One region of the Mesorhizobium sp. WSM4817 genome, then DNA from elsewhere that is predicted to be linked to it. Evidence: predicted binding sites of a transcription regulator. Region 1 holds the regulator's gene; the other holds the start of a gene.
What was found. The regulator PhoB, encoded in region 1, activates phosphate uptake and scavenging genes when phosphate is short. The targets are predictions, from matches to a motif close to TGTCATNNANCTGTCAT.
Positions count from the first base shown of each region.

Region 1 (6,080 bases):
CGAAGCACTGTCAACACATTTCTGATGGATTTTGACGTCCTGTCGAGATTTTTTCGAGGCTCGGAATAAATAATGACAGCCCCTTTTGCTTCTGCCAGTATTTGTCCGACATACCGACGGCTTCCGATTCATGAGCGGCCGCGGCAATGAGGAGGAAACAAAAAATGTCGGTGGGAATCCGTCATGACGATCTGCGCCGGCGCAACCGGGCGATGGTGATTTCGGCCGTGCGCCGGGCAGGCCAGCCGTCGCGGACCGAGATCGCCGCGACCACCGGCCTCAGCCATTCGACCATATCGGCGATCTCTGCCGACCTGATCCAGGAAGGCATCCTGGCCGAGAGCAAGGCGAGCGAGACGGTTTCGCTGAAACGCGGCCGGCCGCAGGTCGGCCTCAGCCTCAATCCGCAAGCCGCTGCGGTGTTGGCCGTCGTGTTGTCGCTGAATTTCCTGTCGGTCGCCGTCATCGATTATGCCGGACAAGTGGTCGCCGAGGAACAGCGCCGGCTGGACACGCTGACCATGTCGCGTGACGCGCTGATCGACGAATGTGTCGCCATCGTCCGGCGCCGGCTCGAAGATCCCGACCTCGATGTCCAAAGCGTCGCCCGCATCGCGCTGGCGATCCAGGGCATCACCGATTCCCACGCGCGCGCCATGTTGTGGTCGCCGATCACGCCGCAGACGAACATCGCCTTCGCCGACATTCTGGAACGCGAGTTCGGCATCCCGGCCATCATGGAGAACGACTGCAACATGATGGCCGTGGCGCTGCGCTGGCGCCACCCGGATCGCTACCGCGACGATTTCATCGCCATCCTGCTCTCGCACGGCATCGGTATGGGGCTGGTGCTGAAGGGCGAGCTGTTCACCGGCACCCACTCCTCAGGCGGCGAATTCGGCCACATGATCCATCGGCCGGGCGGCGCGCTTTGCCGCTGCGGGCGGCGCGGCTGCGTCGAGGCTTATGCCGGCAACTACGCCATCTGGCGCAACGCAAGGCTGTTGAGCGAGAACGCCGAGCCGGTCGCCGATGTCAGCGACGCCGACATGCGGGCCTTGGCGGCCCGGGCGCGCGAGATGGACGGACCGGAGCGCGAAGCCTACCGCAAGGCCGGCGAGGCGCTCGGCTTCGGGCTCGGCAGCCTGTTTGCGCTGATCGATCCGGCGCCGGTGGCCATGGTCGGCGCCAGCGCTGCCGCCTTCGACCTGATCGAGCCGGCCCTGCGCGAGGCCATCGCCCAGACCGCCGGCGGCCAGCATTCGGGTTCGATTTCCTTCGACACCGAGCCGAACGAGCTGCCGCTGATACGCGAAGGCTGCGCCATGCGGGCGCTAAGCTTCGTCGATCAGGAGATTTTCGCGCCGAGCATCCAGGCACGAGCCGGCTCGGTCGGAAAGAACGTGGCTTGAAGGATTCCCGGGTCGCGACTTGGGGTGTGTTGAGATTCAGGTCAGGCCGAGTCGAGAATGGTGGGTTCCGAGAACCGGAGCGGAGCGTACTTTTGGGTACGTGAGCCCGCGCATGACCCCGAAATCGAGATCGATTTCGGAAAGGTCGTGCGCAAAATCAAAGTTCTACAGCGTCCTTTGCGTGCCCAACAGGGTGCGCGGCGCTGTAGGTAAGCGCAGGTATCAGCCGTTCGCAGGCCGGCATCACCTGAATATCAGCACATCCCCTAGTCTTCCCTGATCGCATAGCCCGCGCCGCGGATGGTGCGGATGACATCGGGCATGCGACCATTGTTGACCGCCTTGCGCAACCGGCCGACATGGACGTCCACCGTGCGCTCGTCGATGTAGATCGTCTCGCCCCAGACATTGTCGAGCAACTGGCTGCGCGAGAAGACCCGGCCCGGGTGGCGCATCATGAATTCGAGCAGCCGGAATTCGGTCGGCCCGAGCCGGATCTCGCTCTTCTTGCGATAGACCCTGTGCGATTCACGATCGAGCATGATGTCGCCGACCTTGAGCACGCTGGACAGCACTTCGGGCTTGGCGCGGCGCAGCAGCGCCTTGACCCTGGCCATGAATTCCGGTGTCGAGAACGGCTTGACCAGATAGTCGTCGGCTCCGGTCGAAAGGCCGCGCACCCGGTCGCTCTCCTCGCCGCGCGCGGTCAGCATGATGATCGGCAGCCGCTCGGTTTCGGGGCGCACCCGAAGGCGCCGGCAAAGCTCGATGCCGGAAACCGCCGGCACCATCCAGTCGAGCACCAAAAGATCGGGCACGTTTTCCTGCAGCCGGATTTCGGCCTCGTCGCCGCGCGTCACCACCTCGACCTGATAGCCTTCGGATTCAAGATTGTAACGGAGGAGGACGCCCAGCGGCTCTTCATCCTCCACCACCATGATGCGCGGCGCGATCATCGGCCGGTTACTCCTGTCATGTCGCCGGCGCCGACATCGTCGTTTCGTCGAGCTTCGGGCGGTCCGCCGGCAATTGCTGCCCGGTCACGACAAAGTAGGCGTTTTCGGCGATGTTGGTGACGTGATCGCCGATACGCTCGAGATTCTTGGCGCAGAACAGAAGGTGCGTGCACGCGGTGATGTTGCGCGGATCCTCCATCATGTAGGTCAGGAGCTCGCGAAAAACCGCCGTGTATTTCACGTCGATCTTCTGGTCGTCGGCGCGCAGTTCCTTCAACGCGCCGGCATCGCGCGACACATAGTGCTCGACCACGCCGCGCAGCTGCACAAGAACGAGGTCCGCCATCGCGTCGATACCGTGCGACAGATTACGCGGCGTCGCGCTCTGCCCGACTGCGCTGACCCGCTTGGCTATGTTCTTGGCCAGATCGCCGATGCGCTCGAGATCGCCCGCCATGCGGATTGCGCCAACCACGGCGCGCAGATCCTGCGCCATCGGCTGCCGCTTGGCGATCAGCGTGATGGCGCTGTCATCGAGTTCGCGCTGCCGCGCATCCATGATGGCGTCGTCCGAGACGACGCGCTGCGCCATCGCATTGTCCGACGCAAGCAGCGCGCGGATCGAGGCCGCTACCATTGCGGCGGCGAGCTCGTCCATGTCGCGGATCAGCCTGTCGATGTGCTCCAGTTCCTCGTCGAAAGATGCGACGGTGTGTTCACCCATGGTGCTGTCCTCGTGTTCGAAATTCGCCGGACCGCTCAGCCGAACCGGCCGGTGATGTAGTCCTGGGTGCGCTTGTCGTCGGGGTTGGTGAACATCTTGTCGGTCGCGCCCTCCTCGACCAGATACCCGAGATGGAACATCGCCGTGCGTTGCGACACGCGCGCCGCCTGCTGCATCGAATGGGTGACGATGACGATCGTATAATTCTGGCGCAGTTCGTCGATCAGTTCCTCGACGCGGGCGGTGGCGATTGGATCGAGCGCCGAACAGGGCTCGTCCATCAGGATCACTTCCGGCGACACGGCGATGGCGCGCGCAATGCACAGACGCTGCTGCTGTCCGCCGGACAGACCGGTTCCCGACTCGAGTAGGCGATCCTTGACCTCGTTAAACAGGCCGGCCTTCTTCAGGCTCGATTCGACGATGCCGTCCAACTCGGCCTTGGTCCTGGCCAGGCCGTGAATGCGCGGACCATAGGCGACGTTTTCGTAGATCGACTTCGGAAACGGGTTCGGCTTCTGGAATACCATGCCGACGCGAGCTCGCAGCTCGACGACATCGATTTTCGGATCGTAGACGTCCTCGCCGTCGAGCGTGATCTTGCCGCTCACCCGCGCGATATCGATGGTGTCGTTCATTCGGTTCAGGCAACGCAGGAACGTCGACTTGCCGCAGCCCGATGGCCCGATCAACGCCGTCACCTGATGCTCGCGGACATCGAGATCGACGTCGAACAGAGCTCGCTTCTCGCCGTAGTGAACAGAGACCTTTTCGCCCTTCATCTTGATCGAAGGGGCGTTGGTTGCGCTGCTCAGTTTCTGCTCGACGCCGGCTTCCGTCATGATGTTCATATCCTCTACTCCTTACCAGCGCCGCTCGAAGCGCCTGCGCAGTATCACCGCGATGGCATTCATGATGACCAAAAACACCAGCAAAATCAAAATCGCCGCCGAAGTCTTCTGCTGGAACCCCGCTTCCGGGAAATCCGCCCACATGAAAATCTGCACCGGCAGGATCGTCGCGGGATCGGTGAAGCCGCCGGGAATGTCGACGATGAAGGCGACCATGCCGATCATCAGCAACGGCGCGGTTTCGCCGAGCGCATGCGCCATTCCGAGGATGGTGCCGGTCATGATGCCCGGCATCGCCAGTGGCAGGACGTGATGGAATACGGTCTGGACCTTGGACGCTCCGATGCCAAGCGCCGCCTCGCGGATCGAAGGCGGCACGGCGCGCAGCGAAGCGCGCGAGGCGATAATGATGATCGGCAGGGTCATCAGCGCCAGCACCATGCCGCCGACCACCGGGGCTGAGCGCGGCATGCCGAAGAAATTCAGGAATACGGCAAGTCCAAGCAGGCCGAAGACGATCGAAGGCACCGCCGCCAGATTGTTGATATTCACTTCGATCATCGTCGTCAGCCGGTTCTTGGGCGCAAATTCCTCAAGATAGATCGCCGCTGAAACGCCGATCGGGAAGGCGATTGCGAGGGTTACGATCATGGTCAGGAACGATCCGACGACCGCGCCCCAGACACCAGCCAATTCCGGCTCGCGGCTTGCGCCGGTGAAGAAGAAGATCGAGTTGAACCGGCTTTCGATCAGGCCGGCGCTCTTCAGCGTGTCGAGCCAGACGATCACCTTGTCCGAAATCTTTCGCGATGCTTCCGGCGTCTCGATGACGCGCAGGAATGCCTGGCCGCTCGCGGCGGGCGCCGTGCTGTCCAGCGCCTCGATCACCGTGCCTTTTGCGATCACCGTGCCGTTGGCCGCAGACGACAGCGAGGTCAGCTTGACCGTGCCGCCATTGAACGCGACCAGCAGCGACGACGCGCCGCTCGTCAGCGTAAACATGCCGTTTTCGCCCTCGGTCGCACCATGGCCGCGCGCCAGCGCCAGCATGGCATCGTCGCCGAAGGTCAGATCGATGTCGCCGCTGGTTTCCGAAGGCGTGACGCTTGTCGAAATCGCTTCGTCCGAACCGACGTCGGCAAGCAAACCCTTGAGATAGAGGTCGGCAAAATCGTCAAGTGGAACCGCATAGTCCACCGTTCCTCCGAGCATCCCCGGATCAGCCGCAATATCCTTGCGCAGGAACACGCCTGTGCCGGTGGAAATCAGCCCGCGCAGAAGGCGCTTGTCCTGGCGGCTCTTCACATCCGGAAATTTTGCCGTAAGCGCTTCCTGAGCGATGGCGTCGTAGTTCACTTCGTCGAGTTTCGCCGGGTCGACCTTGGCCGCTGAAAGATCGATCGGCAGCGTCACATAGTTCTGCCGCAGCGCCGGAATCGCCTGCGTGACGATCGTCGACAGGAGCAGCACAAGGAACAAGCCGGCCAACGCGACAGCTGCAGCGCCAAGCCATTTGAACCATTTTTCCGTGCGGTAGCGGCCCTTCAGCCGCGCCTTCGCGGCATCGTCGGTATGAACGCTGACCGGCCGTCCGACGGCGCCGAATGACGAGATCGCATCAGTCATATTGCTCTCGGTATTTCTGGACGACGCGCAAAGCCACGATGTTGAGGGTAAGCGTGATGCAGAACAGCACCAGGCCGAGTGCGAAGGCTGCAAGCGTCTTGGCGCTGTCGAACTCCTGATCGCCCACAAGCAGTGTCACGATCTGCACGGTCACGGTGGTGACCGCTTCGAGCGGGTTTGCCGTGAGGTTTGCCGCCAGCCCCGCCGCCATGACCACGATCATCGTTTCGCCGATTGCGCGGCTGACGGCAAGCAGCATCGCCGAAACGATGCCCGGAAGGGCAGCGGGAAGGACCACCTTGCGGATGGTTTCCGACTTGGTCGCGCCGAGGCCGGCAGAACCGTCTCTCAGGGATTGCGGAACGGCGTTGATCACATCGTCGGAAAGCGAGGAAACGAAGGGAATGATCATGATACCCATGACCACGCCTGCGGCGAGCGCGGATTCAGACGCGACGTTGAGGCCCAGGCTTTCGCCGATACCGCGGAAGTAGGGCGCAACCGTCAGCGC
Region 1 covers NZ_JBVVQQ010000018.1:133,272-139,351, reverse strand. The annotation lists gene AC0L2K_RS23370 (ROK family protein) at 165-1,412, shown strand; gene phoB (phosphate regulon transcriptional regulator PhoB) at 1,679-2,368, opposite strand; gene phoU (phosphate signaling complex protein PhoU) at 2,385-3,092, opposite strand; gene pstB (phosphate ABC transporter ATP-binding protein PstB) at 3,128-3,943, opposite strand; gene pstA (phosphate ABC transporter permease PstA) at 3,956-5,569, opposite strand; gene pstC (phosphate ABC transporter permease subunit PstC) at 5,562-6,080, opposite strand, start outside.

Region 2 (6,080 bases), on a different contig from region 1:
CACGGTGCCGACAAAAGCCATGACGATGGTCTGCAAGAGTTTCAGCCAGACGTCGCCGTGCTGCCACTCGGCGTTGTTCAAAATGTTGTCCCAGGCGAGCGCCGCGTTTGACCGCGACGGGTCGATGCGAGCCCCGGCGACGATCAGTGAAGCGACCTCGCTGAACGGCTTTCCCCAGAATGGCGAGTTCGTGTCGAACACGAAATTGGCCCAGCCGAAGAAACGTCGCCAGGCGACTACCTCGTCGTTCTGCACCTCAGCACGGCCGAGAAATCCGAACGAGACATAGGCTGTCGAGCCTGGCCTGCGTTGCTCGATCCAGTCAGGCAGCGGTGTGCGCGGTGTCACAGAACTGCCCTTGGCGATCTCGAAGACGACGGTTTCGGCGCCGCGCGTCACGGTGACCAGGTTTGGCGTGACGGCTATCTGGCCATCGGCAAGGGTGACAGTCGCCGCCACGACAGCGTTTTCGCGCACCGTTTCAGGCACCGCAGCAGCGGATTGGCCCGACGGGGCGGCCGGGTTCTCGGCAGTTGGCGCACCAGGCGCCATGAACGAATCCTGCGACGACTTGTTGGTCGCGATCGCCGGTGCCGGCGCTGCCTCGACCTGCCGCTCGATGACGGCCATCTGCTTGGCGACCCAGTCGGGATCTGGATTGGATCCCAGCTTGGAGAAGCGGGAGTAGTCGATCGTCAGATGATTGTGCTTGAATTCGATGTCGGGCCGGATTTCGTAAGACACCCAGTCGGCGAGATAAGCGTCGGCAAGATTCCAGTTCGCCTTTTCGAGAACGGCGGCGACCGAGAAGAACCACGCGCAGTAGAAGGTGTAGAGAATGCAAAGAAGGATGCCGATCGGGGTAGCGTAGCGCTTCCACAGCGAGCGCCGGAACGCGTCCGGGTGGCGAGCGGCGATGTCGTTGATGGCAGCGGCGTTCATTGCACTACTCTCCGCGCCCGTATGCAAACGCCTGCCGGCCGACAAGACGATGTCTCAGCCATGCCGAAAGCTGGTCGACGGCGACAATCGTGCAGAACAGCAGGAAGACGATGGCAATGGTCTTGGCCTCATGGCCTCGGCCGATCGAAAGACGCAGGGATTCGCCGATGCCGCCGGCGCCGACGGCGCCGAGAATGGTCGAAGCGCGCACATTGATCTCGAAGCGGAGCAGGAAATAGCTGATGAAGTTGGGCAGGACCTGGGGCACGATGCCGAACCACACCCGCTCGACCCAATTGGCGCCCACGGCGCGCAAGCCTTCCTCAGGTTTCATGTCGGCATTTTCGACGACTTCGAAGAACATTTTTCCGAGCGCGCCGACGGTATGGATGCTGACCGCAATGATCGCAGGAATCGGCCCTAGCGAGAAAATCGCCAGAAAAAAGCCGGCAATGACAATTTCCGGAAAGGCGCGGACAATTTCAAGGAAGCGGCGGGTAGCGAAACGGAGCCAGCGGCTGGCCGTGATATTGCCTGCAGCGAAGAAGCAGAGCAGGAAACCGAATGTGGCGCCCACCAGCGTCGAAAACAGGGCGATGTTCAGCGTCTCGATCATCCGGTGGAAATACTCCGGAATGTAGATGCCCTGGGTCAGGTAGACCCGGCCTTCCGGGTAGTCGAACTTGAGGCTGCCGTCGTCATAGGGGGACGGCAGGTCGAACAGCGCACGCGCCGGGTCGAACCAGTCGCGCGGCTTCAACTCGGCGAAAAAGTCGGCGACGTAGGGAAGGCGGTCGAAGAACTTTCCGGCGTTGGTTTCGTTGGCGAACCAGAGCGAGCCGGAGAGTGCAAGAAACAGGAAAACCAGGCCGCCGATCGTGTAAAGGCGCCGGCGGGCGGCAAGATCGCGCCAGTGCCGCTCGACGGTGGCTCCCTCCGGTGAAAGCGCGGGCGCGCGGTAAATTTCGGTCGCACTCATCGATGTTTTTCCCGGCCCCTGATGCGGCAACGCCGCCGGCGGCACATGGCCCCGGCGGCGTTGTGGCAGTTTGTTTCTACGAGCCGATCTTCGCCTTACGGGCGTCGATGATCGGCTGGTAGAATTCCGGGGTAACCGGCGAATAGCCCTTGTAATCGCCGCCTTGAATTGCCGAGAAACAGGCCGGATCGGTTTCCGGAAGCTTGGTCAGGAAATCGGTGATCTTCTGCCTGGTGCCGGCGTCGATCGACGTACGCAATACCAGCGGGCCGTTCGGGATCAGGGGCGACTGCCACAGTTCGACGAGGTCATCCATCTTGAGGACGCCCTTGTCGACCATCTTGCGCAGATTGCCCGAGCTGTAGCCGTCGTTGAAGTCGCCGACGCCGGAGGCCCAGGTGGTGCCGGCATCGAACGTGCCCTTCAGGACTTCAAGGACAAGCTGTTCATGGCCGCCGCCGAAACCAGTCGACGCGAAGTAGCTCTTCACATCCATGCCGATGTCCTTGGGCAGTGACGTGACCGGGATCAGGTAACCAGAAGTCGAATCGGGATCGGCGAAACCGAGTTTCTTGCCCTTCATGTCGGCGAGCGTCTTGATGCCGGAATCAGCTCGGGCGACCATGACCGCACGGTAGCCGGTCGAGCCGTCGGTCTGGATCGTCGTCAGGATCGGTTGAACCGCGTCCTTGTTTTCGAGATAGACCTTGGCGTAGGCGGAAGCGCCGAGCTCGGCAAAGTCGAGCGTGCCGCCGAGCAGGCCCTGGATGACGCCGTCGTAGTCGGCGGCCGGGAACAGCGAAACTTTTTCGACGCCGAGGACTTGCTTGATGTGGTCAGCGAAGCACTGGTAGTTGCGCAGGCGGTCGGCTTCGTTCTCGCCGCCCAGAATGCCGACGCGGAATTCCTTCAGGTCCTGTGCCTGGACTGCGCCCATCGCCATGGCGAGGATGGAAACGGCACCGAAAAGTATTTTTCTAAACATTTCGCGTCTCTCCTGTTGGTTCCGGCATCGCGCCGGCAGCGTTCGAATTTTGACGGCGCTTTTTTTATGCCCGGCCTTGATGCGGACTGACGGTCCAGGGCGCTCTTTCGTCGTCTGCTTTTCGTATACTCGTATACCGGTATCCCTTGCCGGATCGTGGACCTAGTAGCCGGGAAATGCGGGCTCGAGGAGTCCGGCGGATGCGACGATTTTTTGCTTGATGGTGACGCTGGTCGAAGTGATCGCCTCGGAGATTTCGCCGCCATTGCTGTCAGCGCCATAGACCATGCGCACGGCCTCCCGATTGAGCTCTTCGGGCGGGCCGTCGAACGCCACCTTGCCGGCGGCCATGCCGATGATGCGGTTGCAATAGGTGCGCGCGGTATCCAGCGTGTGCAGATTGGTGACGACGGTGAGGCCCTCGCGCAGATTGATGTCCTGCAGCGAATCCATCACCACCTTGGCGTTGAGCGGGTCGAGCGAGGCGATCGGCTCGTCGGCGAGGATGACTTTCGGCTGCTGCATCATGGCGCGGGCAATCGCCACGCGCTGCTGCTGGCCGCCGGACAAGGTGCCGGCCGGCTGCAGCGCCGTGCGGGCGATGTCGAGGCGTTCGAGCGCCGCGATCGCCTCGGCCCGTTCCTCGCGGGAGAAGACACCGAGCAGATTGACAATTGTCGAGCGGTGATTGAGCCGGCCGAGCAGCACATTGGTCAGCACGTCGAGGCGCGGCACCAGGTTGAATTGCTGAAAGATCATGGCGCAGTCGCGCTGCCAGCGCCTGAGCAGCGAGCCGCGCAGGCTGGAGACTTCGGCGCCGTCAAAGAAAATCGACCCTTGGCTCGGATCGATGAGGCGGTTGATCATGCGCAAAAGCGTCGACTTGCCGGCGCCCGATCGGCCGATGATGCCGACCATTTGGCCGTGCGGGATCGAGATGTCGACATTGCTGACGGCGGTGTTCCTGCCAAACCGACGGGTGACGCCGCGGATTTCGAGCGTGGCTGAGGTTGCTGACATAGGCAAGTTCCAGTCCAGTCGCGTTTCGAAGGTCTGTTAACCTTGGCTAGCGCAGCCGCGTGAAACCGCGGTGTCGGATTGATGTCAGTTTTGTTACCGTCCACAGCCTGAAAGGGGCGAGCCGGCGGCCGCTGTTCGATCAAGTGAATGGTGAATGGTGAATGGTGACAAGAACGGCTTCCCTGCCGCCATTCACTATTCACCATTCACCATTCACTAGCCGCCGTATTTTTCCAGAAATGCTTCCGCCGAAAGCGCGCGAAAATCGTCGAGCGCGGCGCGCAGGCGGGCGTGGTCCCAATCCCACCAGGCAAGTGCCTGATAGCGTTCCGCCGTGCGGCGGTCGAAGCGTTCGCGGATCGGTTTGGCCGGCACGCCGCCGACGATGGTGTAGGGCGCGACGTCCTTTGACACCACGGCGCCGGCGCCGACCGTCGCACCATCGCCGACGCTGACGCCGGGCAGGATGGTCGAGCCGTGGCCAAGCCAGGTGTCGTGGCCGATGGTGGCCCGTTTGGCGCGGCGCTGCGCAAAGAATTCGCTCTCGTGCTCGGCGTCGTCCCAATAGTCAGAGGCGCGATAGGTGAAATGGTGCAGCGTCGGCCGCCAGGTCGGATGGTTGGTGGCGTTGATGCGCACACTGGCGGCGATGTTGGCGAATTTGCCGATCGTCGCGCACCAGGCGCTGCAGTCCTGCATCATGTAGGAATAGTCACCGAGCGTACTTTCCGAAAGCCGGCAGCGTTCGGCGATTTCGGTCCAGCGGCCGAGCGTCGAGTTGTCGACTTCCGCTGTCTCGTGGACAAGCGGCGTTTCCGACAGTTTTCGGGTCATGCGGCCATTTTCCCGGCGGCAAAAGCGGTCACGTCGATGACGCGGTCGGCCACTGCCTCGCGCACGTCGTGGTCGTGGAAGATGCCAAGCAGGGCGACGCCGGCCGCCTTCTTGGCCGCGATCAGTGCAATCACCACGTCGCGGTTGCTGGCGTCGAGCGAAGCGGTCGGCTCGTCGAGCAGCAGGATCGGGTGCTCGGTGATGAAGCCGCGCGCGATGTTGACGCGCTGCTGCTCGCCGCCGGAAAAGGTCGCCGGCGGCAGCATCCAGAGCTTTTCCGGCAGGTTGAGCTGCGCCAGCAAGGCGCACGCCTTGCTGCGCGCGACCTCACGGTCCTCGCCGCGCTCGACCAGCGGTTCGGCGACGACATCCAGCGCCGAGACGCGCGGCACTGTGCGCAGGAACTGGCTGACATAGCCGATCGTGAGGCGGCGCACGGCAAGCACGGTGCGTGGGCTGGCCGTCGCCAGATCGATGAGCCCGTCCTCGTGCTGGACGATGATCTGGCCTGCATCGACGGCATAGTTGCCGTAGAGCATCTTCAGGATCGAGCTCTTGCCGGCGCCGGAGGGGCCGCCGAGCACGGCGCATTCGCCGCTCCTGATCGAGAACGACACGCCGGCGACGACAGGCAGTTTGATGCCGTCGCGCAGATGCATGGTGAAGCTCTTGGCGACATCGGAGACGACGAGCGGGGTTGCCATGATCACACCTGCAGAATGGAAGAAACGAGAAGCTGGGTGTAGGGCGCACGGGGATCGTCAAGCACGCGGTCGGTGAGGCCGCTTTCGACGACGCGGCCGTCCTTCATCACCATCATGCGTTGCGACAGCAGACGCGCCACCGCAAGGTCGTGGGTGACGACGATCGCCGCCAGGCCGAGATCGGTGACCAGGCCGCGCAACAGGTCGAGCAGGCGCGCCTGCACCGAGACGTCGAGGCCGCCGGTCGGCTCGTCCATGAACACCAGCCGCGGCCCGGTGACGAGGTTGCGGGCGATCTGCAGGCGCTGGCGCATGCCGCCGGAAAAGGCGCGCGGTTCGTCGTCGATACGGTCCTCGTCGATCTCGACGCGCGACAGCCAGTCGACGGCGGTAGCGCGGATTTTGCCATAGTGGCGGTCGCCGACCGCCATCAGCCGCTCGCCGACATTGGCGCCGGCCGACACCGTCATGCGCAGCCCGTCGGCGGGGTTCTGATGGACAAAACCCCAGTCGGTGCGCATCAGGAAGCGTCGCTCGGCCTCGCTCATGCGGTAAAGCTCGCGGAACTGGCCGTCGCGCATGCGGTAGCTGGCGGTGCCGGAGCTCGGCAGCAATC
Region 2 covers NZ_JBVVQQ010000013.1:168,995-175,074, reverse strand. The annotation lists gene phnE (phosphonate ABC transporter, permease protein PhnE) at 1-942, opposite strand, end outside; gene phnE (phosphonate ABC transporter, permease protein PhnE) at 947-1,921, opposite strand; gene phnD (phosphonate ABC transporter substrate-binding protein) at 1,998-2,906, opposite strand; gene phnC (phosphonate ABC transporter ATP-binding protein) at 3,069-3,926, opposite strand; gene AC0L2K_RS19270 (DapH/DapD/GlmU-related protein) at 4,143-4,760, opposite strand; gene phnL (phosphonate C-P lyase system protein PhnL) at 4,757-5,464, opposite strand; gene phnK (phosphonate C-P lyase system protein PhnK) at 5,467-6,080, opposite strand, start outside.
Region 2: the regulator PhoB is predicted to act here: its motif matches at 3,997-4,013, upstream of phnC (phosphonate ABC transporter ATP-binding protein).